Regions from separate parts of the Alkalidesulfovibrio alkalitolerans DSM 16529 genome, predicted to be linked through region 1. Evidence: predicted binding sites of a transcription regulator. Region 1 holds the regulator's gene; each other region holds the start of a gene.
What was found. The regulator sigma-54, encoded in region 1, starts transcription at its own class of promoters, with help from an activator protein. The targets are predictions, from matches to a motif close to CTGGCACGGNNNNTGCTT.

Region 1 (7,770 bases):
GAAGTTCACCCCGATCCGGACAAGGCGCTGTGCGACGGCCCCAACTCCTGGCCGCTGGCCCGGCTCGAGCCCCTTTTGCGCGAACTTCTCGCCCTGCGGAGCGTGCCCCGTGCCGACTGAAAAAGCCCGCGACATCCGCCTGCTCGTGCTGGACGTGGACGGAGTGTTGACCGACGGCGGCCTTTATTACGACGCCGATGGACGGATCATGAAGCGCTTCCACGTTCAGGACGGCCTGGGCATCAAGCTGGCGCAACGCATGGGGCTAGAGGTCGCGGTCATCACCGGTCTGGATCATGCGGCCGTAGCCTCGCGGGTCCGCGAACTCGGCATTGCCGAATACCACGCCGGACACGTCGAAAAGCGTTCCCTCATCATGGATATGGCCACGCGCAAATCGCTTGAGCTTTCCCAGATCGCCTATCTGGGCGACGACTGGGTCGACGCCACGGCCATGCGTGTCGTGGGCCTGCCCATGGCCGTGTCCAACGCCCAACCCGAGATACTGGCGCTCGCGGCTTGGGTTTCGTCTCGCTCGGGTGGGTATGGAGCCGCACGCGAGGCCATCGCTTTCATCCTCGATGCCCAAGGCAAGTATGCGGAGTGCTGGCGGGCCTGGAGCGACTGATGGGCAGAAAATTCTCCCTGGCGCTGCTTTTGCTTGCGCTGCTTGCGGGCGCGGGTCTTTGGGGCTGGCAGTTCTTCAAGGACGACATCGATCTGGCCCGCGATCTCATCGGACAACTTCCCAAAGATCTGAACGTTGACGTCTCGGCGAAGGGCATTACCCTGTCGCAAGGCGAAGCCGGGGCGCTGCTGTGGGAGCTTGTCTCCGAGTCTGCCGGATACGATTCAAAGAAAGGAACGGTATTGCTGACGAACCCCGTCATTTCTTATTATGCGGACGGGCCCACGCCCATGTTGGTCATCCGGGCGCCGCAGGGCGAGGTGGACCAGGCCGCCAACACCATGGTCTTGACGCCGCACGTGATCGCCACGTACGGGCAGGTCACGGTCACCGGAAACAGACTGGACTATCTCGGCGCCGAACGGCGCATCGTCATCACCGGAGACGCCATTGTGGACCGGGGAGACATGGTCATGCATGCCCCGCGTCTGGAGATCGACCTCGTGACGCAGGACATGACCGCTCCCGAGGGCGTTCGGGTAACGACCTCGCGCGATTCATTCGCTCCTGGCACGGGACAATAGAGGCAACAATGCGTAATCATATCATGGATATGCTGTGGATGGTCATGGTGGCCTTGGCCGTCGTCTTCGGCGCGCCGCTTTCCGCCTCTGCTCAGGCGGCGGCCGCCTCCGAGAGCGTCCCTACGCGCATCACAGCGGACAAACTGACCTACAGTCAGGAGCGCGACACGGTCATCTTCGAGGGGCAGGTGCACGTGGTGCGCGGCGAGATGCAGATATGGTCCGACAAACTGACCGGCTACCTGACGCCCAAGGACGGAGCCAAGGAGGGCACGGGGCCTTCTCTTGCCGCCGAGGACGCCGAGATCCGCACCGTGGTCGCCGTGGGCAACGTACGCATGCTGCATCAAGGCCGGGAAGGCTTTAGCGGCAAGGCGACCTTCGTGGTTGCCGACGGTGTGCTGACCATGGAGGACAACCCGGTCATCGTGGATGGCCCCAACCGCGTTGTGGGCGAGGTGATCCGCTTCTATTCAAAGACCAACCGAAGCGAAGTGCTCGGCGGCAAGAAGCGCGTCGAGGCTGTATTCTTCACCACTGGCGATGAGTTTGCGCCTGCCCGGCCGACTCCGCAGGGACAGAACGCAACCAGCCCGTCCCCTGGTTCCGCACCGAAGGCCGACTGACGCATGTCCAGCAGACTTGAAGGCAGGGAACTGCGTAAGGTCTACGGCCAGCGGGAAGTCGTCAAGGGCGTCTCGCTTTCCCTGGGCCAGAACGAGGTCTTCGGCATCCTGGGGCCCAACGGGGCGGGCAAAACCACGACTTTCTACATGTTGCTCGGCGTGGTCAAGCCGACCTCTGGGCACGTCTTTCTCGACGATCGCGAATTGACCCGCTGGCCGCTGCATCTGCGGGCCAGGGAGGGGCTTTCCTACCTGCCCCAGGAAAGCTCGATCTTCAAAAAGCTCACCGTGCGCCAAAATATGGAGATCATCCTGGAACATACGGATCTCTCGCGCAAGGAGCAGCGCATGCGCTGCGACGCCCTGCTCGACGAGTTGGGCATTCGCCGTTTGGAAAAATCACGAGCCGTGCATCTTTCCGGTGGTGAACGCCGCCGCCTGGAGATCGCTCGGGCTCTCATCCGCAGCCCCAAGTTCATCCTCCTCGACGAGCCTTTCGCCGGCATCGATCCGCTGGCCGTGGACGACATCAAGGAGATCATCCGGGGACTGAAGGACAAGGGCATTGGCATTCTCATCTCGGACCACAACGTGCGCGAGACGCTTTCCATCTGCGATCGCGCGTCCATCGTCTTCGATGGCACGATCATTCTTACGGGCACTCCGCAGGAAATCGCCGCCAATCCCCGCGCTCGGCAGGTTTATCTGGGTGAGGAGTTCTGCCTTTAATGGAATTTTCGTGCCAACTTTGAAAAAACCTTGCCACACAAGCCTTGAGCCGTTGCAAGGGCAGGACGAGTGTGGCATGTTGTCCATAAGAATCAGCCGGGCGACAAGGACTCGCAGGTACGATTTGCGGCTCAAAAAATTCCGGACTCCCGGCCGCATCCCTGTGAAGGGCTGAAGAGTCCTCGCGCATCGGCACAAAGGCATACATGGCGCTCGAACTCAGACAGCAGCTCAAATTATCGCAGCAGCTGGTCATGACCCCCCAGTTGCAGCAGGCCATCAAGCTCCTGCAGCTTTCCCGCCTGGAATTGGTGGAGACGGTGAATCAGGAATTGATGGAGAATCCTTTCCTTGAGGAAGGATTCGACGAGCCTGAGCCGAATCTGGATTCCGAGGGCCGCGAGCCAGTTGCGCAAAATGATGTCGTGCGGGAGATGCCCGGCGATGAGAACGCGTTGCGCCGCGAGGCGGACTGGGACAACTATCTGGGCGACTTCGCCAGCGCCTCGCGCCAATCCCAGGTGCGTGAATACGAGGCGCTCGAAGAGGGTCAGGGCTTCGAGGCCCGGCTCACGGGCAAGCACTCGCTTGATGGCCATCTCGCCTGGCAAATCCGTCTCTCCGATTTTACCGAGCAGGAGATGGAGATCGCCGAACACATCCTGGGCAATCTCGATTCCTCCGGCTATCTGGCCTCCCCTGTGGAGGAGATTGCAGAGATCACGCAGTCCGGCGTCGAGGATGTCGAGCGCGTGCTCAAACGCGTGCAGCGCTTCGACCCCCTGGGAGTGGCCGCCCGCGATCCTCGCGAGTGTCTGCTCGTGCAGGTCGAGGCTCTCGGCTACGACGATCCCGTCCTTGTCTCCCTTATTTCGGAACACCTCGAAGACCTAGAAAAGAAACGCTATAAGCCGCTGGCCCGGAAGTTCAAGCTGACGCTCGAAGAGTTGAAGGAGTATCTGGACATCATCCAGACGCTCGACCCCATGCCTGGATCGAGCTTTGGCACCAGCGAGCCTGTCTATGTCTCCCCGGATGCCTACGTGTACAAGTTCGAGGACGAGTTCGTCATCCTCCTGAACGAGGAAGGGCTGCCCCGGTTGCAGCTCAACTCCATGTACATGGACTGCCTGCAAGGGGCGAAGTGCAAGGAAAAGGATTACTTCCAGGAAAAGATGCGCTCGGCCGTGTGGCTCATGAAGAGCCTCTACCAGCGTCAGCGCACCCTGTTCAAGGTTCTGGAGAGTATCGTCAAGTTCCAACGGGATTTTTTCGAGGAGGGGGTTAAACATCTCAAGCCTTTGATCCTCAAGGACGTGGCCGACGACATCGGCATGCATGAATCCACGGTCAGCCGTATCACCACCAACAAATATGTGGCCACGCCGCACGGAACCTTCGAACTCAAGTTTTTCTTCAACTCCGCCCTCACGCTCGATGACGGGTCGGAGGTGGGCTCCGAAAGCGTCAAGGCGTTGATAAAACAACTCATCGGCGAGGAAGACTCCCACCAGCCGCTGTCCGACGAAAAAATCGTGGACATCCTGAAGGACAAGCTCCAGGTCAACATAGCCCGCCGGACAGTGGCCAAGTACCGCACCGCGCTGAACATTCCGTCTTCGAGCAAGCGCAAAGAGATTTTTTAATTCCAGCAAGGAGCGTCATATGAACATTGCATTCAATTTCAAGAATTTCGATCCCTCCGAGCACCTCAAGGACTACGCCGCCAAGCGCTTCGAGAAGCTTTCCAAATATCTTTCCAACACCGAGGATTCCGAGGTGCAGGTCAACCTTTCCGTGGAAAAGATCCGGCAGGTGGCCGAAGTCACGGTTTCCGATGACAACCTCCACCTGTCGGCCAACGAATCCTCCGAGGACATGTATTCGACCATCGACATGGTGCTGGACAAGGTTTTGGCCCAGTTGAAACGCATCCGCGAAAAGCAGAAGAACAAACGCGGCGGCAAGGCCGAAACCAGGGCCGTGCGCATGGACGTCATCAGCTTCACGGGCGAGGGCGACGCCAGAACCAAGAGCATCGTGGGAACCGACCATTTCGACCCCAAGCCCATGGATGTCGAGGAGGCGGCCATGCAACTCGAAAGCCTGGACTACGAGTTCTTGGTCTTCCTGAACGCGGAGACGGAGCGGCTGAACGTCATCTACCGCCGCAACGACCGTGAATTCGGGCTGATCGATCCCGGCTTCTAAGTCGGCGGGCGAATCGGGGAAACTCGCCGACGGCGGCGCGGGCAGGGAAGCGGTCCCGCCCGCGCCGCGGCGCGAACGACGGCTGTCGCCGCAACACGAGGAATTCGACGCACGTCATGAAACTTGGAGACTATCTCGCGCCAACGTCCGTTCTCGCGGAACTGGAGGCAACCACCAAGGCGGAAGTTCTCGCCGAAATGGTTGCGCCGCTCGCAACAGAACACCCGGAACTTGATCCCGAAACAGCCGCGCGCGTGCTCATGGAGCGCGAGCGCCTGGGCACCACGGGCATCGGCGACGGTATCGCCATCCCGCACGGCAAGCTTCCCGGCCTCGGAGACATTCTTCTCGCGGTCGGCCGCAGTGTCAAAGGCGTATCCTTCGACGCGCTGGACAACGAGCCATGCCGCATTTTCTTTATGGTGCTCGCGCCGGTCGATGCCGCCGGGCAGCATTTGCGCCTTTTGGCGCATATCTCGCGTCTGCTGAAAAGCCAGGATTTTCGCGCCGCGCTCCTGGCCGCGCCGGATCAAGGCGCGTTGTGGAGACTTCTCGCGGACGCCTGAGGCAACCTGCGGGAAATCTCTGGCCCATCTCCGGCGGGCGGGAACTGTCCGTTCGCCCAAACAGGAGAACGCCATGCACGTCGACCAGCATTTTTCCGTCGTAGTCCTGACCGGTCTTTCCGGAGCGGGAAAAAGCACGGCGTTGCGCGTCTTCGAGGATATGGGCTTCTTTTGCGTGGACGGCTTGCCTGCCGCTATGATTCCCAAATTGGCCTCCCTGTATCGCGGACAGAGTGATGCCCGCTTCAAGGGGCTGGCCCTGGGCATGGACATCCGCCAGCACGATTTTCTCAAAGACTGGGAGATGGCCCTCGCCGAACTCGCCGGGGAGCGGATCGGGGTGCAGGTGCTGTTCTTCGAGGCCGACCAGTCCGAACTCCTGCGCCGCTATCATGAGACCAGACGCCCGCACCCCATGGAATGCGAGGATCTGGGCCTGGAACAGGCTTTGGAGGAGGAACGCCGCCTGCTCGAACCGCTTCGGGCCTCGGCCTCGCTCGTCGTTGACACGACCCAGTATTCCATCCATGATCTTCGTCGTACGCTTCAGGAAAAATGGTCCTTTCTGCGGCAGGGACAGGCCGGGCTACGCACGCACATCATCTCCTTCGGCTTCAAGCACGCGGCCCCAAAGGAAGCGGACCTCATGTTCGATCTGCGCTTCCTGCCTAACCCGCATTTCGAGCCGTCCCTGAAGCCTCTGACTGGCAAGGAGCCGGACGTGGCGGCGTATGTCTTGGAAAACCCCATCGGCCGAGAGTTTCTGGAGCGCTTTTTGGGGTTCATGGGCTACCTCGTTCCGTTGTATGCCGTCGAGGGCAGGTATCGGCTGACCATAGCCATCGGCTGCACGGGCGGCCGACATCGTTCGGTGGCCGTGGCCGAAAGGCTGTTTGCATACCTCAAAGAGAAAGGGTATGCGGTGACCCTTGAACACCGCCACATAGACCGGGTGTAAATACCCAAGGCGCGATCCGGATGGTCAAGACCGAGTCTTCTCCGCAGACAGGGGTGCTTGTCGTCACCCATGCCGATTACGGCAAGGCTTTGCTCGACGCAGCTTGGTTCATCATGGGCAAGCAGCCGAGCGTCGCGAGCATCGGCGTTGACGCGACCTCCGAGGTCGAGGCCACGGTCGCGGCCATCAGGCAGCGGCTCAAGGAACTCGACACGGGCGGCGGCGTTTTGATCCTTACCGATATGTTCGGCGGCACACCGACCAACCTTTCGTTGTCGCTCCTGTCCACCGGGACGTTGGAAGTAATCACCGGCGTCAACCTCCCCATGCTTCTCAAAGTGTTGCAAAACAGGGACAAGCGGCCGCAGGAACTGGCCACTTTGGCCAAAAACGCCGGAATGCAGGGCATCGTCGTGGCGGGCGAGGTGCTGCGCAAGAAAATCGCCGCGAGTTGAGCATGTTCTGGGTTCGCATCGACAATCGTCTCGTGCACGGTCAGGTCATCGAGGCTTGGCTGCCGTTCACCGGCGCGGAGACGCTCGTCGTGGCCAACGACGAATTGGCCGCCGACCTGTTGCGCCAGGAAATCATGGGTCTGGCCATCCCGCAGGACATCTCAGTGCTCTTTACTACCATCGACGAGCTTCCCGGATTGATCGCCCAGATGGGGGGGCAGCCCAATTCCCTGATCCTCTTTGCGACCTGCGCCGATGCTCGTAGAGCCTTCGACGCGGGGCTCAGGTTCTCCGTCGTCAATATCGGCAACCTTCACTACGCCCCCGGCAAAAAACAAGTCTGCTCCCATGTTGCCGTCAGCCTGGATGACGAACGATGTCTCGGCTATCTTGCGGCCCACAAGGTGGTCCTCGACTACCGGTGCGTCCCGAGCGACACTGTGCAGGTAAAGAACCGATGGTGACGGCGCACTCTCCCGAGGCCCTCTGGTTCCTCGTCACGGCTTTTTTTTTGTCCTCTTTTCAATCTTCCGCTTCGGCCTGATCGTAGGTTTTCTCGAACGTCCGCTAGTCATCGGCCTTGTCTGGGCCGTGCTTGGCGTTGATCCCATGACGGCCGTGGGGCTGGCCGTATTCTTCGAACTGCTGTGGCTCGACCTTTTTCCAGCGGGCACCTACATCCCGCCCCATCTGCCCGCCGCGACCTGCGCAGCCTTCGGTATTGTTGCGGCTTTCGATCTGTCCTCGCCAGAAGCAGTGGCTCCGGTTTTACTTTTGTGCATGCCGCTCGGCCCGCTCGGCGCAAAGCTCGAAAGTCGATTGCGAGCCTTGAACGACCGCCATTTCGACAGCCTTGCGCGAGCCTCGAACTCGATCAGCGCGCGGTTCGTTCCGGTGCGCGTTTTATGGCGGTCGCTCGCCGTCACGCTTTCGATCATGCTTGCGGCTTTCTGCGTCGCTTTGGGTATCCTTTTCGCCGTAATTCCCGACGTTCTGCTTTTGTGGAATGGGCT
Region 2 (7,770 bases), on a different contig from region 1:
GGAGGGAAGTTGCTCCATGATCGGCACGTCCGGCTCTGGCGGCAGTTGCACTTCGGGCGGTGCGCCCATCGGCCTGGCCGCGGCCTGGCCGCCATCAATGTCCTCAGCCGCCTCCCCACCGTCGAGACGGGCCAGCAGAAACAGTTCCTCCACCCCACGCACGTCGAAAAGCGGCTCGGCCTGGGCGCTTTGGAACAGCGAGACGTCGGGCTGCTCGACCCGCACCACCCGCGCCACGGGAAGCCCCTTGGGAAAGATTCCGTCGAGCCCCGAGGTCACAAGCAGTTCGCCCACACTCAGGGTGCCGCTCACGGGCACGTATTTGAGGTCGAAGAGTTCGTCCGGTCCTCCGCCCGAAAGAATCGCGGTGGTGCGGTTCTCGCTGCCCATGACCGCGACCCGACTGTTCTGGTCCGTAAGGAGAAGCACCGTGGAATAGTTCGGCGAGGTTCGCAGCACGCGGCCAACCACGCCTTCGGGGATCACCGCCGGGGCGTCGTTGGCGAAACCGTGCGCCTCGCCCAAATCGACGAGGACGGAGCCGAGCGCTCCGGTGGGCCCCAGCTTTTGGCCGATGACCCTGGCCGCGCGCGCCGTCCAATTCTCAGCCGGCGCAAAACCCAGGAGGCGTTCGAGCCGTGGTACGCTCGCGGCCTGCTCACGCAGGCGCACGTTCTCGGAAATCAGTTCGTGCACGACGAGATGCAACCGCTCGTTCTCCTCGCGAACGTCCACAAGGTCCACGTAGCCCGACCACAAGCCAAGAGCCTGCTGGCGCGCCCATTCGCCGGGCAACAGGACATGGCCCGTGAATTCGAGTCCCGTGCGCGTGGCGAGACGGTCGAGAATGCCCGTCTTCAGGTTCCACGTATAGAGACTTAAATAGCCGATGAGAACGAGGACGAAGACGAGCGCGGCGCGCTTGTAGCCACTGCGCCGTGTCATCGCTGTGCGCCCCGTGCGGCGCGCTGGTCAGTCGAAAGGGGCATCGCGGTCTCCCAAGCTGCGCGTCTGGCGTGCGACCGGTTCGTGTGGCGCCCCTGGCTCAATCGATGGTCACTTCCTTGTACAGATCGATATGCTCAAGCGCCTTGCCCGACCCGAGCACCACGGCCGAAAGAGGATCGTCCACGGCCACGATGGGCAGATGCGTCTCCTCGCGCAGGAGCTGGTCCAGACCCTTGAGGAGCGCCCCCCCGCCGGTGAGCACGATGCCCCGGTCGACGATGTCCGCGGCCAGTTCAGGCGGCGTCTGTTCCAGGGCGATGCGCACGCCCTGAACGATGGCCTCGACCTGCTCGGAGATGGCCTTGCGCACTTCCTCCGAGGTGATCATGATGTTCTGCGGGATGCCCGAGACGAGGTCGCGGCCCTTGACCTCCATCTCCTCGTTTTCGCCCGTGGGATAGGCCGAAGCGATCTGGATCTTGATCTGCTCCGCGGTGCTCTCTCCGATGAGCATGTTGTACTTGCGCTTGACGTACTGCATGATGGCTTCGTCCATCTTGTCGCCGCCCACGCGCACGGATTTGGAATAGACGATGCCGGAGAGCGAAATGACCGCCACCTCGGTGGTGCCGCCGCCGATGTCCACGACCATGTTCGAGGTCGGCTCGGTGATCGGCAGATTCGCACCGATAGCCGCGGCCATGGGCTCCTCGATAAGGTAGACCTCACGCGCGCCCGCCGACTGGGCGGACTCTTTGACCGCACGCTTCTCCACCTGGGTGATGCCCGTGGGCACGCAGATGATGATCCTGGGACGCACCAAGCGGCGGGAGTTGTGGACCTTGGCGATGAAATGGCGCAGCATGGCCTCGGTGACTTCGAAGTCGGCGATCACGCCGTCCTTCATGGGCCGGATGGCCACGATGTTGCCGGGCGTGCGGCCGAGCATGCGCTTGGCTTCCGCGCCCACGGCGAGCACCTTGTTGCCGCCGCGCGCGTCCTTCTTGACGGCCACCACGGAAGGCTCGCGCAGCATGATGCCGCGTCCCTTCACGTAAACCAGGGTATTGGCGGTGCCCAGATCGATGGCCAGATCGTTGGAAAAATAACCGAGAACGGAATCGATGATTTTGGACATGGTGGTATGGATACTCCTTGGATGGACGCTGCCGCCGCCCCCCGGACTCATGGTCGCAAGTAACGAGGCAAGCTACCAGAAGACCCAGGCACCCGCAACAAGGATCGCAACGGCCTGCCCGGCGGCGATCGCGAAGGCCTCATGAACCAAAGATTCTTCTCCCTGGCCACGCACCTGCGCGCGCGTTTCGGCCGCCGCGTGCAAAAAATCCCCCTGGACGTGGGCGCGGACTGTCCCAACCGCGACGGCACGGCCGGAACGGGCGGCTGCGCCTTCTGCTCGCCGCGCGGCGCGGGCTCCGGCCTTTCGCATCTGCCGCTCGCGGCGCAATGGGAGCGCTGGGCGGCCCGGGCACGGCGCAAATACGGCGCGCACGTCGGATTCATGGCCTATCTGCAGGACCATACCGCCACCCACCTGCCCCTTGCACGCCTGGCGGCGCTTTTGGCCGAGGCCGCGAGCCTGCCGGACTGCCTCGCCCTGGCCGTGTCCACGCGGCCCGACACTCTCGACGACGAGAAGCTTTCGGCCATCGCCGCAGTGCCCCTCGGCGAAATCTGGCTCGACATGGGGTTGCAGTCGGCCCACGACGCCACCCTGACGCGCATCGGCCGGGGCCACGACGCGGCTTCTTTCGCAACAGCCTGCGAGCGCGCGGCCGCGTGCGGCCTTCTCGTCTGCGGCCACGTCATCCTCGGGCTGCCGGGCGAAACCCAGGAGCACTGGCTTTCGACCATCGATTTCCTGAACCGGCTGCCCGTGGCGGGCGTCAAATTCCACAACCTCTTCGTCAGCCGAGGCAGCGCCCTGGAAAGCGCCTGGCAGGCCGGACGATTCATCCCGCCGGAGATGGATGCCTACGTCCAAGGTCTGGCGCGCTGCCTCGAGCGCCTGCGGCCCGACGTCGTCATCCACCGCCTGCACGCCGATCCCGCGCCGGGCGAACTGGCCGCTCCAGCGTGGGCCGCCGACCGCCCCGCGCTTCGCCGCGCCATCGAAAACATCTTGACCCGACTCGACGCGCACCAAGGCATGGACTATCATCCGGAAACCGGGCCGAACCACGTACACGGGAGGAAACCATGAGCACTGCCCGCTACGAATATCTCTGCGCCAAGCCCCTGGCCCTGACGCTGCGCTGGGAGGGAGACGACCTCGCGGCCATCGCTCTGGCCTGGTCGCGCGACGATTTCATGCCCCACCCCCTGGGCCGCATCGGCCAGAGCCTGCAAGACGCCCTGGAACGCTACGTGGCGGGTCGGCTCGACAAATGGCCCAGGCTCCCGCTGCGCATGGGGACCCTGCCGCCCTTCAGGCGCAAAGTGCTCGAAATCCTCGCCGAGGTGCCCAAGGGCCAGACCCTGACTTACGGACAACTGGCGGCCAAGGCGGGCAACCCAAAGGCGGCGCGGGCCGTGGGCCAATGCATGGCCCAAAACCCCTGGCCGCTGGTTGTGCCCTGCCACCGAGTGCTCGGCTCGCAAGGACTGCACGGCTTCGGTCCCGGACTGGAAATGAAGGAATACCTGCTTAGGCTCGAAGGCGCCCTGCCCGACTAGCAGGCCGTTCAGAAAGCACCGTCTGCTGCGTTGCCGCTGGAGGAGGCGCTGCCTCCTCCAGACCTCCACCGCCAGGGGGCTGAGCCCCCTGGACCCTGCGATTCGCTTCCAAGCCATCGTTGGCAACGCCGACGTCGGTGCGGCGGTGATACGCCCTTGAATCATGCTTTCCCGAAGCCGTCGCAGACGGTTTCGGGAATCGCAGGGGTCCGGGGGAGATCATCTCCCCCGGCGGGGCGCGGGGCAGAGCCCCGCTCTCAACGCCGCGATCGCGGATTTTTCACGCCCCACCCTAGGTGGTGGGGAGGTAGCGCTTAAGCTCCCACTCGGAAATGTGGGTGCGGTACTCGTCCCACTCCGCCTTCTTGGCTTCGAGGTAGGCGGCGTGCATGTGCTCGCCGAGCACCTCTTTCATGAGCTCGGAGTTTTCGAAGTGGGAAATGGCCTCCTGCAACGATCCGGGCAGGGAGTCGATACCCCTGTCGAACATCTCGCGCTCGGTCATCTTGAAGATGTTCTCTTCCACGGGGGTGGAGAGCTCGTAGCCTTCCTCCATGCCTTTCAGGCCCGCGCCGAGCATGGCGGCGAAGGCGAGGTAGGGGTTGCAGGTCGGGTCCGGGCTGCGCAGTTCGATGCGCGTGGCGGCTTCCTTGCCGGGCTTGTACATGGGCACGCGGATGAGCGCCGAGCGGTTGCGGTTGGCCCAGGCGATGTAGACCGGGGCTTCGTAACCGGGCACGAGGCGCTTGTAGGAGTTGACGATGGGGTTGGTCAGGACGCAGAACTCCTTGGCGTGCTTGAGCAGTCCCGCGATGTAGGCCCTGCAGTCCTTGGAGAGGTTGAACTTCTCGCCTGCATCGAAGAAGGCGTTGCGGCCGTTCTTGAACAGCGACTGGTGGGTGTGCATGCCCGAGCCGTTCTCGCCGAACAAGGGCTTGGGCATGAAGGTGGCGTAGCAGCCGTGCTTGCGCGCGGTCTCCTTGATGACGACCTTGTAGGTGATGGCCGTGTCGGCCATCTTGAGGGCCTCCTGGTAGCGCAGATCGATCTCGTGCTGCGAGGGGGCGACTTCGTGGTGCGAGTATTCGACATGAATGCCCATGCGCGTCAGGGAGAAAATGATGTCGCGGCGGATGTCGTTACCCAGGTCGAGCGGCGGCGCGTCGAAGTAGCCACCGAGATCGAGCACGCGGGGATCGCTCGGGCTCGTGAAGAGGAAGAATTCGAGTTCGGGGCCCACGTACATGGTGTAGCCCTTGGCGGCGGCCTTATCGAGCACGCGCTTGAGCACATAACGCGGGTCGCCGACGAAAGGCGTTCCGTCCGGGTAGCGGATGGAGCAGAACATGCGCGCCACGGGCCGCTCCGTGGGCCGCCAAGCCACGAGCTGGAAAGTGGTGGGATCGGGGAAGGCGACCATGTCGGACTCCTCGATGCGCGTGAAGCCGAGGATGGAGGAGCCGTCGAATCCCATGCCTTCCTCGAAGGCGCCTTCGAGTTCGCTGGGCAGGATCTGGAAGCTCTTCAGGTTGCCCATGATGTCCACGAACCAGAACTGGAGGAAGCTCACGTTATAGTCGTTGACCGCCTTGAGCACGTCGTCGGCGTTCTTGCAGTTGAACACGGGGGTTTCCATGCAGCCGCTCCTTGCGAAATTTCGGGTTGTTCCTCATTCCCCAATCCGGGGATAACACAACATTTATCATGCCACGGTCCCGACAAAAAATCCAGACTGAAAAAACCAACCATTTCAACTGGTCACAAACTCGCAACAAAAAGGCTACGCCAATGGTTACCATTTTGTCATTTTTTGGTCCACAGCCATTCCGCCGCGCCGCCAAGCCTCACTATTACTTGAAATATATCACTTTATTCTGGAATGTCGGTGTTTACACAACCACAGAAGCACCAACAAACAAAGAACTCGCCCCACCCTCCATGCGAGGCTTTGCAAAAAAGGCATCGACTTTGTGCCCTATGTTTCTTTTTTGTAAAAACGAGCACCGCCAAGGAGGGTCGCCTCGCTCGCAATGCATTGGTTTTACGAACAAAGAAGACTCTGGCCCGGTTCTTGTTTGTCGCCGGGCACCCGCGCGCAAGCGGGGGAATCGAGAGGGAATCCGGGCCTCGCGCGTTCGGATATTTTTTATGGCACGTCGGCTGCCGGGGCGCTCCGGCGGCACATCCAGGAAAAGGAGTATTGCATGAATCAGGGTCGTATGAACGCCATCGCCGCCGTCAACAACTTCAAGCCCATCTCGGCACCGCTCAGCTTCGCCGAGACCCGCGCCACCGACATCTTCGGCAGCAACGTCTTCAATGACAAGGTCATGAAGGCCATGCTGCCCAAAGAGGTCTACAAGTCACTCAAGCGGACCATTGAGAAAGGCGAGAAGCTCGACCCGACGGTGGCCACCATCGTGGCCCAGGCCATGAAAGATTGGGCCATTTCCAAGGGCGCTACCCACTTCTGCCACGTCTTCTACCCGCTGACCGGCCTGACCGCCGAGAAGCACGACTCCTTCCTGGTGCCCGACGGCAAGGGCGGCGCGCTGGCCGAGTTCGACGGCAAGATGCTCATCCAGGGCGAGCCCGATGCCTCGTCCTTCCCCTCCGGCGGCCTGCGCACCACCTTCGAGGCGCGCGGCTACACCGCATGGGACGTGACCTCTCCGGCCTACATCCTGGAGAACCCCAATGGCACGGTGCTGTGCATCCCCACGGCCTTCGTCTCCTGGACCGGCGAGGCCCTGGACAAGAAGACCCCGCTCCTGCGCTCCTTGCAGGTCCTGAACACCCAGGCCCAGCGCGTGCTCAAGCTCTTCGGCAAAAAGGTCGAGGCTCCGGTGACCTGCTTTGCCGGTCCCGAGCAGGAATATTTTCTCATCGACCGCAACTTCTACTACGCCCGCCCCGACCTCTACCTGGCCGGTCGCACCCTCTTCGGGGCCAAGTCGCCCAAGGGACAGGAGTTCGAGGACCAGTACTTCGGCGCGATTCCCCGCCGCGTGCTGGCCTTCATGATGGAAGTCGAGCGCGAACTGTTCAAGGTCGGCGTGCCCGTTAAGACCCGCCACAACGAGGTCGCTCCGGCCCAGTACGAGATCGCCCCGATCTTCGAGCAGGGCAACATCGCCACCGACCACAACCAGATCATCATGCACACCCTGCGCTCCGTGGCCAGGCGCTACGGCATGGCCTGCCTGCTGCACGAGAAGCCCTTTGCGGGCATCAACGGCTCGGGCAAGCACCTGAACTACTCCATCGGCAACTCCGAACTCGGTTCACTCTTCGATCCGGGCGAGACGCCGCACGCCAACGCCATGTTCCTGGTCTTCTGCGCGGCCATGATCCGCGCCTGCCACAAGTACGGCGGTCTTCTGCGCGCCACCGTGGCTGCGGCGGGCAACGACCATCGCCTGGGCGCCAACGAGGCTCCTCCGGCTATCATGTCCATCTACCTGGGCGAGATGCTGACCGACGTCTTCGAGCAGATCAAGAACGGCGGCGCCAAGTCTTCCAAGAAGAAGGACGCGATGCACGTGGGCGTGGACACCCTGCCGCCCCTGCCCATGGACCCGGGCGACCGCAACCGCACGAGCCCCATCGCCTTCACCGGCAACCGCTTCGAGTTCCGCGCCGTGGGCTCCTCCATGTCCATCGCGGGCTCCCAGGTCGCCCTGAACACCATGCTGGCCGAATCCCTGGACTACATCGCCACCGAGATCGAGAAGAAGACCGGCGGCAAGAAGGCCGGCCTCAATCAGGCCGTGACCGAGATCATCCAGGACATCATGAAGAAGCACGAGGCCATCATCTTCAACGGCAACGGCTACTCCGAGGAGTGGCACAAGGAAGCCAAGAAGCGCGGCCTGCCCAACCATCCCAACACCCCGGCCGCCCTGCCCGAGCTGACCAAGGCCGAGGTCATCGAGCTGTTCGAGAAGTACGGCGTGCTTTCCGGCCGAGAACTGCACTCCCGCCAGGAGATATACACCGAGTTCTACAGCCGCACCATCAAGACCGAGGCCGCCCTGACCGTCAAGATCGCCCGTACCATGATCCTGCCGGGCGCAATCCGCTACCAGAGCGACCTGGCCGCGACCTGCGCCAACATGAAGGCCA
Region 3 (7,770 bases), on a different contig from region 1:
CGCCGAGCCTGTGCGGCTTCACCTGGGGCTTTCGCCCCGCCAGGCCATGGCCAGGGCCGTGGAGCTTCTGGCCGAGGTGGGCATCCCCAACCCCGAGCGCCGCGCAAAAAGCTACCCGCACGAGCTTTCCGGCGGCATGCGCCAGCGCGTGGTCATCGCCATGGCGCTCTCCTGCGATCCGGAAGTGCTTTTGGCCGACGAGCCGACCACGGCCCTGGACGTGACCATCCAGGCGGAAATCCTCGATCTTTTGGACCGGCTCAAGGCCGGGCGCGGCATGTCCGTGCTGCTCGTGACGCACGACCTGGGCGTGGTCGCGGGCTCGGCCGCGCGCGCGGCCGTGATGTATGCGGGCCGGATCGTGGAGCGCGCGTCCGTGGCCGATGTCTTCGCCGCGCCCGAGCACCCCTACACGCAGGGGCTCCTGGCCTCGCTGCCGCGTCTGGATGCGGGCAGGCGCGCGCGGCTGACGCCCATCCCCGGCACGACGCCGGACATCTCGGCCCTGCCGTCCGGCTGCCATTTCCATCCCCGCTGTCCGCACGTCTTCGACCGCTGCCGCGTGGAGATTCCGCCCGCCTTCGGCGAGCGCGGCACGCGCTGCTGGCTTCGTGCCGACGGAGGAGGGCGGCCGTGAGCGCGCTCCTCGAACTCGACGGCGTTTCGCGGCGCTACTCCGTGCGCGACGGCCTGTTCGGCTCCCGGCGGCAGGTGGTGCGCGCCGTGACCGACGTGAGTCTGGCCGTGCCGCAGGGCGCCACGCTCGGGCTCGTGGGCGAGTCGGGCTGCGGCAAGTCCACCCTGGCCCGCCTGGCCGTGGCCCTGGAGCGGCCCGACGAGGGGCGCGCGCTCTTTCGGGGCGAGTCCGTGTGGCCGCGCCTGCCTGCCGATTTCCGCCGTCAGGTGCAGATGGTCTTTCAGGACCCCTATTCCTCGCTCAACCCGCGCCAGAAGATCGGCGGCATCGTGGGCGAGGGGCTGGTCATCCACGGCGTGGGCGACGCGGCCTTCCGCCGCGAGCGCGTGGCCGAACTGTTGCGCATGGTCGGGCTTTCCCCGGCGCATGCCGCGCGCTACCCGCACGAGTTCTCGGGCGGCCAACGGCAGCGCGTGGCCATCGCCCGCTGCCTGGCCCTGGAGCCGCAGCTCGTGGTCTGCGACGAGCCCGTCTCGGCCCTGGACGTTTCGGTGCAGGCGCAGATCGTGAACCTTTTGCGCGACCTGCAGGAGCGCCTGGGCCTGACCTACCTCTTCGTCTCGCACGACCTGTCCGTGGTCGGTTCCATGTGCGACGAGGTGGCCGTGATGTATCTGGGCAGGCTCATGGAGCGGTCCCCGCGCGAGGCGCTCTTCGCCGAGCCGCTGCACCCCTACGCCAAGGCGCTGCTCTCGGCCGTGCCCGTGCCCGATCCAGGCAAGAGCCGGAAACGCGAGAAGCTGCGCGGCGAGCCGCCCAGCCCCTTCGACCCGCCGACCGGCTGCCCCTTCCATCCCCGCTGCCCGAGCGCCTTTGGGCCCTGTCCGGAGATATTCCCGGCCTGGCGCGAGGCCGCGCCCGGCCGCTTTGTGAGCTGCCATCTGTATTGAAATTTCCTGCTGAACAATAGTTCGCGGCTGCTGAAAAACCCCCATCTGCCGCGTTGCCGTGAAAAATTCAAATCCTTGCGAGCTGCAACTGCTCGTCGGCCTTGATCTTTCCTCGCGTCTTGCATCTGGATGTTTTTGAGCGGCCTGAAAACAAAGGGGGGTGGCGACAAGCTCGTTTCCCGCATCTTTTTCAGGAGTATTCGCGACTTGACTGCCGGGTCGGGCATGGACATAGTGTCCGCCCGAGTGATCGTTCGGCCGACATGGTACGGCCTTTTTCAAGGAGTCGTCATGGAAGAGCAGAAGTTGTCCACCGATGTCGCGAAGGCAGCCCTGGATACCTCCGAGGTCTTGCGCTTCGAGCATTGGTTGCGGTTCTATTATCTGAAGGAGCGCGGCGGAGCGCTGGTCTACGACGTGCCCCAGGCCGTGGTCGAAAAGGTGCGCGCCGACGCACCCCACCTCGCGGGCCTCATGGAAATGGTCAACGGCGCCGAGACCGATCAGCAGCGCGCCACCGAGAACGTGTGCGCCTTCATGGCCTCGCGCATGGACGGGCAGAAGTATCAGGAAGGCGTTCTGGCCAAGGTCTTCGACTCGCCGTCCTTCAAGATCGAAATGTACCTCTTCGGCCTGTGGAACCAGTCGCACGAAGGCCTGCTCGACCAGGAGGAGCGCGATTTCGCGCAGTGGGAGAAACTCTACGCCGAGTGGCGCCAGGACGAGAAGGTCAAGGCCTACGTGGCCAAGCTCGTCTCCTCGCAGGGTTCGGCGGGCTCCACGGCCACGCAGTAGCTCCGGTCCCCCTTGCCCGGGGCGGGGTCGAGGGGAGAGGGGCCATTTCTGGGCGTATCCGGGCCGGAGGGGGTGCGGATGGCGAGATTGACGACGCGCATCGGCGGGCGGGGCGAAAGCCTGCGCACCGTCACCATCGCCTTTGTCACGGGCGTCTTCAGCATCCTGATTCTCGCTTCCATCGTTCTGACCAGCAGCATCGTGCAAGGCCGTTTTGCGAGCATCGAGCAAGGAGAGATCCTGCGCGACGCGCGTAGGGCCGTGAACGCCATCGAGGCCGACCTGGAAGCCCTGGACCGGGTGGTGCGCGACTGGGCATGGTGGGACGACACCTTCGCCTACCTGCGGGGCCGAAAGCCCGATTATTCTGAAACCAACCTCGTTCCTTCGACGTTCGAGACGCAAAAACTGCATCTGATTCTGCTGTTGCGGTCCGATTTGCGGCCTGCCTGGCAGGGCTATCGGGCCGCGGGATCGGCGGACATCATTCCCCTTCCCGAGGGCATGGTCGGGCTTTTGGCCCGCCGCGCGGGAGACAGGAACGCCTTTCCGGGCGAGAGCGGGTTCAAGGGCGTCTTCCGCCACGGTGGCGGGTTATACATTCTGGCCTGTCGGCCGGTTCTCGACTCGGCCCAGGAAGGGCCATCACCGGGCTGGCTGGTCATGGCCAGGCGCATCGACCCGAAATATGTGGCCGAGATCGCCGAGCGTACGGACTTGGCCCTGACCCTCGCGCCCAAGGGAACGAGTGACGAGGAAGCCGTGGTCAAGGATCGCGCCGTGACCCGGCGGGGAACGGAGCTGGCCGCGGCCGCGATGATGCGCGACGTATTCGGTCTGCCTGCCCTGCGCATCGAAGTTACATCTCCGATGGCCATAAGTGAGGCCGGAGCCCAGGCCTCGCGGCTCCTCATGCTCTCGCTCTCTTTGGCCGGCCTCCTGGCCGCGTTGCTGCTGGGTCTCTTTCTGGAACGGCGGGTGCTGGCGCGCGTAACCAGCCTGGGCGACCAGGTGCGCTCCGTGCGAACCCTGCCCGTGGGGCAGCGGGGCGTTTCCTTGCCGGGCGACGACGAACTGGCCCGGCTGGCCCGGGACATGTCCACGGTCTTCGACGAGCTGCGCGAGTCCGAGGAGCGCTACCGGACCATCTTCATGAACACCGGCGCGGCCTCCATCCTGATCGAAGAGGACACCTCCATCATCCTGGCCAACCGCGAGTTCGCCAAGTTCGCGGGCGTGAGCGAGGAGCGGCTCGCCGAGCGACCGTCGTGGACGCAGTTCTTCCACGAGGACGACGTGCCCCGGATGCTCGAATACCACCGGCTGCGCCGCGTCACGCCGGAGGCCGCCCCGCGCGTGTACGAGGCGCGCTTCAAGGACGCGCTGGGCCGGGTGCGGCACGTGAGCATGACCGTGGCCCTGATTCCGGGCACAGGCAAGTCCATCGCCTCGATTCTGGACATCGGGCGCATGAAGGAAGCCGAGGAGCGGTTGGCGCGCCAAGCCTTCACCGACGACCTGACGGGGCAGCCCAACCGCGCCCACTTCCTGATCCGCCTGGAACATGCCGTGGCCATGGCCGAGCGCGCGGGCACGCGGCTTGGGGTGATGCTTCTGGACCTCGACGAGTTCAAGGGAATCAACGACTCGCTGGGACATCAGGCGGGCGACGAGGTGCTTATCCAGGTCGCCGAGCGGTTGCGCGCCGCGTTGCGCCGTTCCGACACCCTGGCGCGCCTGGGCGGCGACGAGTTCACGATCATCGTCGAGGGCGTGGACGAACCCGAGGATCTCGCCGAGGTGGCGCGCAAGATAATCGCAACCATGGGTGAACCCTTCGCGGCCGCCCAGGCGGAGATATTCCTCGGCGTGAGCATAGGCATCGCCGTTTATCCCCAGGACGGCCGGACCCCCGAACGGCTGATGCAGTGCGCGGACATGGCCATGTACCGCTCCAAGACACTGGGCAAGAACACCTTCAGCTTCTTCACCCCGGACCTGAACTACCAGGCCGTGGTCAGGCTGCGCACCGAGAACCAGTTGCGCGCGGCCGTGTCCGACGACCGCATCACGGCCTATTTTCAACCTGTGGTCGGCATCGATGACGGTTGTCCGGCGGGCTTTGAGGCCCTGGCCCGTTGGCGCGACGAGAACGGCGTGGTGCCGCCGGACGCCGGGTTCATCGCCGTGGCCGAGAAGACCGGACTCATCGTGCGCATCGACCGGCTGATCCTGGAGCAGGCCTGTGGCTTCTGCGCCCGGCTCAACGCCACGGGCGGGCGCAGGCTGTTCGTGGCCGTGAACATCTCCGCGCGCCACTTCCTGCGAGGCACCCTCGTTGACGACGTATCCGGCGCGCTCGCGGCGAGTGGGCTCGATCCAGATTGTCTGGAGATCGAGATCACCGAGACGACCCTCATGGAGAACTTCGAGGCCGCGCGGCGGGTCATCGATGAACTGTCGTCCCTTGGCGTACGGCTGGCCCTGGACGACTTCGGCACGGGCTATTCCTCCCTGGCCTACCTGCGCAACCTGCCCGTGCAGAAGCTGAAGATCGACCGTGCTTTCATCGCGCGCAGCCATACCCCGGACGGAGGAGCTCTGCTCAAGGCCGTGGTGGATCTGGCCATGAGCCTGGGTATCGAACCGGTGGCCGAGGGCGTGGAGACCCGAGAGCAGGCGGATTACCTGCGCTCCATCGGCTGCCGCTTGGCCCAGGGTTGGCTCTTCTGCCGGGCGGTCCCGGCCGAACAGGCCGAGCAGATGGCTTTGGCCGTCCCGGACGGCAGTTCCTGATCCTTTGAGCGCAGTTTCCGGAAAATCGCCCTAGCGAGTCTGATATTCTGGAATTCCGGAATTCCAGCCTCGCCCACTCCAAAATGCAGGAATCCAGCGATATCAATTGATTGCTCGATCAGTCTGGTCGCCGAGCATGTACAATGCCCGCGCGAAAAGCAGTCGTGGCAAGGGTTTTCGGGGTGCAGTGTGGCAAGGGAAAATTGCGTCCGATTTTTCAGAAAAATCGTTCGTCGACGATTTTCCACCTTTCGCCGTGACCGTCTTGCTGGCCTGTGGTAGTGGGCTACTGTGAGGGTGCGTCAAAGTGGCATGTTTCTTGTTTTAGCCTTCGGCGGATCGTCTTGCGCGTGGCGGGCGCAGGCCGGATGTACCGGCCGAAGGTCGAACCACTGCGGCCCCGTTCCATTCCGGAATGACCGGGCCGACCTCGGAAGGAGAGAGAAATGGCGAAGAAGATGATGACAGTCGATGGCAACACCGCGACCTCCTACGTCGCTTACGCGATGAGCGAAGTCGCGGCCATCTATCCGATCACCCCGTCCTCCACCATGGGCGAGGTGTGCGACGAATGGGCCGCGCAGGGACGCAAGAACGCCTTCGGCCAGGTCCTGAACGTCCGCGAGTTGCAGTCCGAGGCCGGTGCCGCCGGCGCGGTGCACGGCTCCCTGGCGGCCGGAGCGCTGACCTCCACGTTTACCGCCTCGCAGGGCCTTCTGCTCATGATTCCCAACATGTACAAGATCGCGGGCGAGCTTCTGCCCGGCGTCTTCCATGTCTCGGCCCGCGCCGTGGCCGCCCATGCCCTGTCCATCTTCGGCGACCATCAGGACATTTACGCCACCCGCCAGACCGGCTTCGCCATGCTGGCCTCCAACTCCGTGCAGGAGGCCCACGACATGGCCCTGGTGGCCCATCTCGCGGCCATCGAGTCCTCGGTGCCGTTCATGCATTTCTTCGACGGCTTCCGCACCTCGCACGAGATCCAGAAGATCAAGGTCGAGAGCTATGAGGACATGAAGGCCCTCATCAACCAGGAAGCCCTGGCCCGTTTCCGCCAGAGGGCCATGAATCCCGAGCACCCGCACATCCGCGGTACCGCCCAGAACCCCGACATCTATTTCCAGGGCCGCGAGGCGTCCAACCCCTACTACCGGAAGATCCCGGCCATCGTGGCCTCCTACATGGAGAAGGTCGGCCAGCTCACCGGCCGCAGCTACAAGCTCTTCGACTACGTGGGCGCGGCCGACGCCGAGCGCGTGATCATCGCCATGGGCTCGGGCTGCGAGACCGCCGAGGAGGTCGTCAACCACCTCCTGGCCAAGGGCGAGAAGGTCGGCCTGATCAAGGTCCGTCTCTACCGTCCCTTCTCCCCGGACGCTCTGTTCGACGTCCTGCCCGCCACGGCCAAGACCGTGACCGTGCTCGACCGCACCAAGGAGCCTGGCGCGCAGGGCGACCCCCTGTACCTCGACGTCTGCGCCTCGGCCATCGAGCGCGGCGTCACCGGCGTGCGCTTCCTGGCCGGCCGCTACGGCCTGGGCTCCAAGGAGTTCACCCCGGCCATGGTCAAGTCCGTGTACGACAACATGGCCGCCGCCGCTCCCAAGAACCACTTCGTGGTCGGCATCGAGGACGACGTGACCAACACCTCGCTGCCCGTCGACGCCTCCTTCCCCGACACCACGCCCGAAGGCACCATCCAGTGCAAGTTCTGGGGCCTGGGCGCGGACGGCACGGTGGGCGCGAACAAGCAGGCCATCAAGATCATCGGCGACGCCACGGACCTCTTCGTGCAGGCCTACTTCGCCTACGATTCCAAGAAGTCCGGCGGCATCACCATCTCGCACCTGCGCTTCGGCAAGTCGCCCATCCAGTCCACCTACCTGGTCAACTCGGCCGATTACGTGGCCTGTCACAACCCGGCCTACGTCACGGCCTACGACCTGCTCGACGGCGTCAAGGACGGCGGTACCTTCGTGCTCAACTCCCCCTGGTCGCTGGCCGAGATGGAGAAGAGTCTGCCGGGCGCCCTCAAGCGCCGCATCGCCCAGAAGAAGCTCAAGTTCTACACCATCGACGCGGTCAAGATCGCGCAGGAAGTGGGACTGGGCGGCCGCATCAACATGATCATGCAGACCGCCTTCTTCAAGCTTGCGGGCGTGATTCCCTTCGAGCAGGCCGTGACCATGCTCAAGGACTCCATCAAGAAGGCCTACGGCGCCAAGGGCGAGAAGATCGTCTCCATGAACGTGGCCGCCGTGGAAAAGTCCATCGAGGCGCTTGAGCCCGTCGCCTACCCGGCCTCCTGGGCCGACGCCGCGGACGATGCCGCCAAGGCCTTGAACGAGCCCGAGTTCGTCTCCAAGGTCATGAAGCCGATGCTGGCCCAAAAGGGCGACGCCCTGCCCGTGTCCGCCTTCACCCCGGACGGCATCTTCCCCACGGCCACCTCGCAGTACGAGAAGCGCGGCGTGGCCATCCTGGTCCCCGAGTGGATCAAGGAGAACTGCATCCAGTGCAACCAGTGCTCGTTCGTCTGTCCGCACTCGGCGCTTCTGCCCGTGCTGGCCACCGCCGATGAGCTCGCCT
Region 4 (7,770 bases), on a different contig from region 1:
CGGCCGGGTGGTTCGCCGAGTTGCTTGGTCAGGAACCGTCCGTGGACATGGTGGCCGCCGTAGGCCGGGCGCTCATCGAGCAAAAGACCCACTTCAAGTTCCAGCCGCCGCTCTTCCATGTGCTCTCAGCCGAGGACGTGGCCCGCCGCCTAGAGGAGGCTGAGCGGCAGCACATGGTGGAGCGCATCGCCACGGCCGGACGCGATTTCGTCAAGACGCTCTTCAACCTGCCGCCGGGGCAGACGCCACCGACCATGGAAGACGAAGGGCTTGCCCAGCGGCTGCGCGAGGTTCTTCTGGCCCGCATCGGCAACCCCGAGGACCCGGACAGCGAGGCCGTGTGGCGCGAACTGCGCAAGGGCCTGCCAGAGATCGCCCACCTTCCGCTGCTTTTGGCCACGCGGTGGGGGATTGTTCCGCCGCACTACAACTTCCATTTCGATCAGGCGGACTACGACCCAGGCGACGACTGGGCCGCGCCTTTCGCGGAGGACGTCCGACGGCTCACCCAGGCGGTGGCCGAACTGCCGGAGCCAGCGCCAGAGGACACGACCTTCGTGAGCATCGATTCGGCCTCCACGCGCGACATCGACGACGCCTTTATCATCCGCCGCGCGCCGGGCGGCATCGCCCTTTCCGTGGCCCTGGCCTGTCCGGCCCTGGGCTGGGAGTTCGGCGGCGATCTGGACAAGGCCGTGCGCGACCGGGCCACGAGCATCTATCTGCCCGAGGGCGCGAGCAACATGCTGCCTACGGCCCTGGCCACGGACGTCTTTTCGCTCCGCGCCGGGCAGACCCGCCCGGCCCTGGTGGCCGAGTTCCTGCTCTCCGAGCACGGCGCGGTGCTCGCCAAGGAGTTTCGTTTCGCGCCGGTGCGCGTGGCCGAAAACGCGACCTACGAGGCGGCCGAGCAGTCCATCGAGGACGAACCCGAGGGCCGCATGGCCCTGGCCCATTCCCTGGCGCTGGCGTTGCGCGAGCGGCGTATCGAGCGCGGCGCGGTGATCATCGAGCGGCCCGACCCCTCGATCACGCTCACGGGGTATCCGGAGAAGACCGAAGTTCACGTCGAGGAGGGGCGAGGCGCTCCCAAGGCACAGCTTCTGGTCAGCGAGTTCATGATTCTGGCCAACGAGGCCTGCGCCTTGTGGGCCCAGGAGAAGGACATCGCGCTCTTGCACCGCACCCAGGACGTGGCCTTGCCGCGCGAGTTCGCGGGCGTGTGGGAAGACCCGGTGGACATCTTTCGGGCCGTGAAGCAGATGGGCCCCGCGCTGCTCGAAGTCGAGGCCAAGCCGCACCGCGCGCTCGGGCTTGCCGTCTATGCGCCAGTGACCTCGCCGCTCAGGCGCTATCCGGACCTCGTCAACGCGGCCCAGGTGCTCTCGTTCCTGACCACGGGCACGCCGCGTTTCGACGCGGAGGAGCTTTCGGCCAAACTGCCGCGCCTGAGCGCCAGACTCGACGCGGCCGCCCAGGTGCAGCGCTACCGGCCGCGCTACTGGAAGCTCACGCACATCAAGCAGCACCCCAAACGGCTTTGGCCCGCCGTGGCCGTGGAAGACTGCGGCCAACTCGTGAACTTCGCCCTGCCCGATCTGCAGATATTCGTGCGCGCGCCAAAGAATCTTTGCGGCGACAAGTTCGTGGCGGGCCAGCGCTTCTCCCTTGTTTTCGGCAAGGTCGATCCCTTGAGCAACGAAATCCGCGTGACCGAGGCCCTGGCCGAGTAGCGGCCCAAGCTCAATATTCGGCCAAGCGGGACAGGATCAGCCCCCAGAAGCGGAAGCCTTCGAGCGAGGAGAAGCGCCAGCCCAGATGTGCCTCGCAGGAGCGGCAGATGGCCACCTGCCAGGAGTGGCCGGGAAACCATGAGAACTCGGCCATGAACGGTCCCTCGCCACGCGCCCCGAACACGCCCCTGAAACAGCCGATCTCGAAGACCAGCCCGGCCGGATTGGCGAAGACGTGGGCGTGGCGTCCGCCGATCTGGACGCGCGCCGTGACCTGCGCCAACCCCAGGCCGCAGGCGGCGCAGCGGATCAGCCGCTCCTCGCCCTCGCGCACTGGGCGTTCTTCGTCGCCGAGCACGGGCGCGCCGGGCAGCGTCGGGGCCTCGCGCAGGAGCCGAAGAGGCCCGGCCAAACCCACAGTCGGCGAAATCCCCACTGCCATCGCCCCTTGCACGCGCGACCGCGCCCAAAGCTCCGGGTATGGCGTATGCGGCCCATGTCCCATGGCTCCATCTATGCCACATCCAGACGGCGCTGCAAACGGCCCGGCCACGGGGCGCGCCCGCATCCGAACGCAACGCGCACCCCAGGCTTGCGGGGCGCGGGCTTTTGCGTCAGGATGCGGCGCGGGCAACGGCCCGACGCCCCTCGCGAAGGAACGACCATGATTCTCAATCTGGCCTGGCTGATCATCACCTACGTGCTGTGCTCCGTGCCCTTCGGGGTCTTCATCACCCGCGCGGTCTGCGGTCTCGATCCGCGCGAGCACGGTTCGCGCAACATCGGCGCGACCAACGTGGCGCGGCTGTGCGGCGCGCGCTACGGCGTCGCGGTCCTGGCCCTGGATCTGCTCAAGGGCTTCTTCTGCGTCTGGGTGGCCACGACCTTCAACGACGGCTGGCTCTATCTCTCGCTTTGCGCGCTGGCGGCGGTGCTCGGCCACATGTATTCGTGCTTCCTCTCGGGGCGCGGCGGCAAGGGTTTCGCCACGACCATCGGGGGGTTTCTGGCCCTCGCCCCTCTGACCACGGTCCTGTCCGTGGCGCTTTGCATCGCGGTCATCGTGCTCTCGGGCTTCGTTTCGCTCGGCGCGCTGATGTTCGGCGCGGCCCTGCCGGTGCTGCTGCTCCTGGGCGGCAATGTGGCCTTCGTGCCTGCGGCGCTCGTGGCTATGCTCTTCTTGTACTGGAAGCACCGGGATAACATCGAGCGGCTGGCGCGCGGCCAGGAGAACCCCTGGCGGCGCAAGAAAGGCGACTCTGACGAGCCCGACGAACCCGAGGTCGAGTAAGCAGCCCCGCGCATTTTTCCAGCTCGTCCGGATGACGCCGGGAGGCCGGATTTCCTTTCCGGCTTCTCCCTCAACACCTCGCACGCGCATTTCCCTTTTGAAACGCGACTGGCTCCGGGACGAAAAACGCCCCAACGGGCACGCCTCGCCGTCTAGCTGATGGTTACGGTCTCGATGGGCTGGCCCATGGCGAGCATGTCCAGGATGGTCCGCACGAGCGGCTCCAGGCTCTCGCGGTCGCGGGCCGAGATGGGCACGGCCTGCGGGAAGGCGAGCCGCATGTCGCGGCGCGCGTCTTCGTCGAGGGCGTCCCACTTGTTGAGCGCCAGGATGCGCGGCAGGTGGTCGAGCTCCATGTCGTGCAAGATCGATTCCACAGCCTCGATCTGCTCGAAGGCCTCGGGATGCCCGGTATCGGCCACGTGGACCAGCAGGTCGGCCGATTCGAGCTCTTCGAGCGTGGCCCGAAAGGCCTCCTGCAACTGCTTGGGCAGGCTGCGAATGAAGCCCACGGTGTCGGTCATGATGATCTCGCGCTCGCGCGGGAAACGGATGCGCCGCGAAGTGGGGTCCAAGGTCGCGAAGAGTTTGTCCTCGGCCAGTACCGCCGCCTTGGTGAGGGTGTTCAAAAGCGTTGACTTGCCCGCGTTGGTGTAGCCCACCAGGGCCACCACGGGCACCTCGGCCTTGGCCCGTCGCGTGCGCCGCAGGCCGCGCCGCTTCCGCAACTCGGCAAGCTCGCGCTTGAGCCGGGTGATGCGCTCGCGCACGCGGCGACGGTCGATTTCGAGCTTGGTCTCGCCCGGCCCCCGGCCTCCGATGCCACCCATCAAACGCGACAATGCCTCGCCACGCCCCACGAGGTGCGGCAGGCGATACTGCATCTGGGCCAGCTCCACTTGAAGCTTGCCTGCGCTGCTTTTGGCGTGCTGGGCGAAGATGTCCAGGATCAGCTGGCTGCGGTCGACGACCTTGCGCTCCGTGGCCTCGCCGATGTTCCGAAGCTGCGCCGGGGTCAGCTCGCAGTCGAAGACGATGAGGTCTGCCCCGGATTGCAGGGCCAGCACCTCGAGTTCGGCCAGCTTGCCCTTGCCCAGGATGGTGCGCGGATTGACCTCGTGCACCCGCTGCGTGAGCGTGGCGGCCACGGTAAGCCCGGCCGTCTCGGAAAGGGCCGTGAGCTCGCGCAGACTCGCCTCCTGCTGTGTCCGGGAGTCACTTGAAACGTGCACCAAAAGCGCCCTGCCCTCACGGCCCACGCCCCGCGCTGCTCCGGGGGCCGCGCGGGCCGCGTCGCCCCGGGCGAGTTCGTCCTCCAGGGCCTGGGCCATGGCCGCGAAATCCGTGGTCTCCCGGTCGAAGCGCACCAGCGGGCCCACGTCGTAGCCCTTGCCTCCGCCGCCGGGCAGAAGGTGCGCGTGCTGCACCTGAAGCGGCGCGCCGTCCGGACTCACGGTCAACACCTGCACCGAGTCCAGGCGCAGAAAGACCATGTCCATCAGGTCTTCCTCGGAAAGGCCGTCTGGCCCCAGGTGGGTGTGCACCAGACGCAGGCCGCGCAGACGGCCGCCCGTGGCGCGCACACGGCCCAACTCCGGGATCATGATGGAGGAGGCCTGGCCCACAATGACCATTCTGGGCCTGCCCTGACGGTCCACAAGCAGACCGATCTGGCGGCCCATGCCGTGCGAGAGCACGGCGAGCTCGCGGGCCTGATCGGGCGAAAGACCGCCCACTGCGGGCAGCCTGCGACCGTAAAGACGTTGCAGGGCCTTTATCTGACTGGGCTTGAGCCCGTCGGTATGACCAAGGACTTTGTCGGCTATGGCCTACACCTCGTGCTGGAACAGGTAATCCGCGATCAAGGCGTCGTAGCGGCTGATGCGGCGGAATGTCTCGGCGGCCATCTCGCGGCGAAGCCCCAGCCCCACCTTCATGCCGTTTTCGGAAAGCTCCTCCATGATCCGCTTATAGAACGCGGGATCGGGAACCACAAGCACGGAATGAAAGTTCTTGGCCGAGGCCCTGAGCATGGTCGGACCGCCCACGTCGATCTGTTCCACGGCCTGCTTGAGTTCGAGTTCGCGCCTGGCGGCGTCGGCGAAATCGTAGAGGTTGACGCAGATGAGGTCGAACGGCGCGATGCCGAGTTCGGCAAGAACGGCCAGATGTTCCGGGTTGTCCTTGTCCGCCAGGATGCCCCCATGGATGTGCGGGTGCAGGGTCTTGACGCGGCCGTTCATGATCTCGGGAAAGCCCGTCACTTCGCTGACGCCGGTGACCGGCAGGCCTTCCGAGGCGAGCAGCTTTTTGGTGCCGCCCGTGGACACGAGCGTTGCCCCCCGGTCGACCAGAAAACGGGCGAAATCGGCCAGTCCGGCCTTGTCCGTGACGCTCAAAAGCGCCCGGTTGATGGGCAGCATGTCCATGCGAGAACCCCCTTCGTGCGTTTGGGCGGAACATGCCCAAATCAGGGGCCAAAGGCAAGACGCGCCTCGGCGCCGTGATTTCGGCGCAGGCGGCGGACGGCGTCCCGCCCTCGCCCGCACCGTCACGGGCGCGGGCGGGACGCCGGGGGAAGGAATCGTTTCGCGTCGCGGATCAGGCCGCTTGGCCGATCTGTGCGAGCAATTCGCTGGCCGGCACGTTTTGCGGATCGGCGTCGAGGATGCGGCGCAGATCCTCGGCCGCGCCCTCGGCATCGCCCAGGCACAGCCTGCACCCGGCCAGGGAGTAACGGATCTCGTGCTTCTCGGGATCCTGGGCCAGATAGGCTTCGAGGTACGGCACGACCTCGGCCAGCCTGTTCGTGGCGTGGCCCATGCGGATCAGCCCGAAGAGCGCGATCATGTTCGCGGGATTCTTGTCGAGCGCCGCGGCAAAGTGGCCGAAGGCGGCTTCGTGCTGGCCGGTCTCGGACTCGACCAGAGCCATGCCCGCGAGAGATTTGTCGTTGGCCTCGATGCTGTCGGCCTTCTTGTAGAGCGTCAGCGCCTTGTCAAGATCGCCGCGCTGCACGGCGATGGTGGCCAGGCCCAGGTAAGGATCGGGGTGCACGCCGTTGGAGCCCGCGGCCTTGCGGTAATACTCCTCAGCCTTGTCCAGGTCGCCCATGAACAGGTAGCATTCGCCCAGTTCCTTGTTGATCTCGTAATCCAGGTGACTCATGACTCCTTCCTCCGCTGGATGATCTTGGCATTCGTCGCGCCCTTTCGGCGGCAGAAACGAAATTTTTTCCGCCCAATGGCGGCGAACAGCGTTTTGCAACCCGTGTGCCAACCTGTTTCGCCCACCCAGGCAGGACGTGCGTCATCCCTTCGTCCAACTTCCTGAAAACGACGCGTGACGCCCCTGGGCAAACGCCCATCCCGAATCCAAGGTCAGCAATCCCAGGCAGATACGGACTTGGAACGCCCCTTGCTTATCCCGTTGCGGCGCCAGCCCCGCCGGGGCGGCCGCCCAAACCGAATTTCGGCGCAAGACCAAGGAGAACACGGCATGAAGCTGACGAGACCACACATAGAACTGACCGCCAAGGTCATGGACCTCCAGTTGGAGCGTCAAAACCTCGTCATGGCCAACCTCGCCAACATCGCCACGCCCAACTACCGGCCGCGCGAGATCGCCTTCGAGAAGGAATTGCAAAGAGCCCTGAACCAGGACGCCCACGGCCGCATGACCAGGACCGAGCAGGGCCACATGCCCGCGGTCTTCGATCCCAACTCCTTCGAGGGACAGGCCGAGAAGGTGTTCAAGCCGCGATACATCTACGGAGAGGACAGCGTGAATCTCGACAAGGAGATGGCCACGATGTCCAAGAACACCTTGCAATACAACACCCTGACCACGATCATGCAGCGCTATTTCACCGGCGTGAACAAGATCATCACCGAAGGGAGCAAGTAAATGGACTTCCTGACCGCGCTCGACGTCGCAGCTTCGGGCCTTGGAGCCCAGCGCTCGCACCTGAACGTCATCTCCATGAACCTGGCGAACATCAACACCACGCGCACCGTGGAGGGCGGCCCTTATGTCCGCAAATCCGTGGTCATGGAAACCTCGGACGTTTATTCGCCCTTCGCCACGGAGATGTGGAACCAGAACAACCGCGAACTCAAAGGCGTGAAGGTTGTTGGCATCGTCAACGATCAACGTCCCTTCCGCATGGTCTTCGACCCTGGGCATCCAGACGCCAACGAGGAAGGCTACGTACGCTTTCCCGATATCAACGTGGTCGAGGAGATGGCCAACATGATCACGTCCATGCGTTCCTACGAGGCGGGCGCGGCTGCCATCGAGTCCGCCAAGACCATGTACAACAAGGCTCTGCTGATCGGGCAGGGTTAGCGAGGGAGAACGACAATGGCCATCACCTCCATCGGCAGCGCGGCGCTCAAGGCTTACGGCCAGAACATGCAGGCCGTGCAAAAGACCGCCCAGCAGATATCCTCGAAGGTCCAGTCCCAGGCCGCCAAACCCCAAGCGTTCTCCGAGACGCTCAACTCCTCGCTCAAGGACGTCAACGAGATGCAACTCAAGGGCGCGAGCATGGTCGAGGAGTTCGCCACCGGCAAGAACACCAACGTGCACGAACTGATGATCCACCTGCAAAAGGCGGGACTGGCCGTGAACCTCACCACGGCCGTGCGTAACAAGGTCATGACTGCGTATCAGGAACTGATGCGCATGCAGATGTAACGAAGTTCCGACTAAGCCCGCGCATCGATCCGAAGCACAATCTCATCG

Region 2: a site for sigma-54 is predicted at 5,705-5,722, ahead of DSAT_RS07610 (glutamine synthetase III family protein). Genes of this name have one in related genera too.
Region 3: a site for sigma-54 is predicted at 5,486-5,503, ahead of nifJ (pyruvate:ferredoxin (flavodoxin) oxidoreductase). Genes of this name have one in related genera too.
Region 4: a site for sigma-54 is predicted at 6,430-6,447, ahead of flgB (flagellar basal body rod protein FlgB). Genes of this name have one in related genera too.

The regions. Positions count from the first base shown of each region.
Region 1 is NZ_ATHI01000031.1:221,975-229,744, forward strand. Features, by position in the region: gene kdsA (3-deoxy-8-phosphooctulonate synthase) at 1-120, shown strand, start outside; gene DSAT_RS13610 (KdsC family phosphatase) at 110-628, shown strand; gene lptC (LPS export ABC transporter periplasmic protein LptC) at 628-1,212, shown strand; gene DSAT_RS13620 (LptA/OstA family protein) at 1,221-1,838, shown strand; gene lptB (LPS export ABC transporter ATP-binding protein) at 1,842-2,567, shown strand; gene rpoN (RNA polymerase factor sigma-54) at 2,774-4,213, shown strand; gene hpf (ribosome hibernation-promoting factor, HPF/YfiA family) at 4,233-4,778, shown strand; gene DSAT_RS13640 (PTS sugar transporter subunit IIA) at 4,895-5,344, shown strand; gene rapZ (RNase adapter RapZ) at 5,418-6,302, shown strand; gene DSAT_RS13650 (PTS sugar transporter subunit IIA) at 6,323-6,757, shown strand; gene DSAT_RS13655 (PTS sugar transporter subunit IIB) at 6,760-7,221, shown strand; gene DSAT_RS13660 (hypothetical protein) at 7,367-7,770, shown strand, end outside.
Region 2 is NZ_ATHI01000026.1:16,909-24,678, reverse strand. Features, by position in the region: gene mreC (rod shape-determining protein MreC) at 1-945, opposite strand, end outside; gene DSAT_RS07630 (rod shape-determining protein) at 1,046-2,086, opposite strand; gene mnmL (tRNA modification radical SAM protein MnmL/YtqA) at 2,228-3,172, shown strand; gene DSAT_RS07620 (methylated-DNA--[protein]-cysteine S-methyltransferase) at 3,169-3,645, shown strand; gene DSAT_RS07615 (glutamine synthetase family protein) at 3,938-5,281, opposite strand; gene DSAT_RS07610 (glutamine synthetase III family protein) at 5,850-7,770, shown strand, end outside.
Region 3 is NZ_ATHI01000004.1:58,726-66,495, forward strand. Features, by position in the region: gene DSAT_RS02380 (ABC transporter ATP-binding protein) at 1-637, shown strand, start outside; gene DSAT_RS02385 (ABC transporter ATP-binding protein) at 634-1,587, shown strand; gene DSAT_RS02390 (hypothetical protein) at 1,879-2,382, shown strand; gene DSAT_RS14730 (bifunctional diguanylate cyclase/phosphodiesterase) at 2,461-5,178, shown strand; gene nifJ (pyruvate:ferredoxin (flavodoxin) oxidoreductase) at 5,625-7,770, shown strand, end outside.
Region 4 is NZ_ATHI01000030.1:59,558-67,327, reverse strand. Features, by position in the region: gene DSAT_RS12140 (ribonuclease catalytic domain-containing protein) at 1-1,733, shown strand, start outside; gene DSAT_RS14960 (cereblon family protein) at 1,744-2,169, opposite strand; gene plsY (glycerol-3-phosphate 1-O-acyltransferase PlsY) at 2,398-3,024, shown strand; gene hflX (GTPase HflX) at 3,177-4,760, opposite strand; gene DSAT_RS12120 (MGS domain protein) at 4,854-5,453, opposite strand; gene DSAT_RS12115 (tetratricopeptide repeat protein) at 5,626-6,192, opposite strand; gene flgB (flagellar basal body rod protein FlgB) at 6,523-6,930, shown strand; gene flgC (flagellar basal body rod protein FlgC) at 6,931-7,371, shown strand; gene fliE (flagellar hook-basal body complex protein FliE) at 7,387-7,722, shown strand.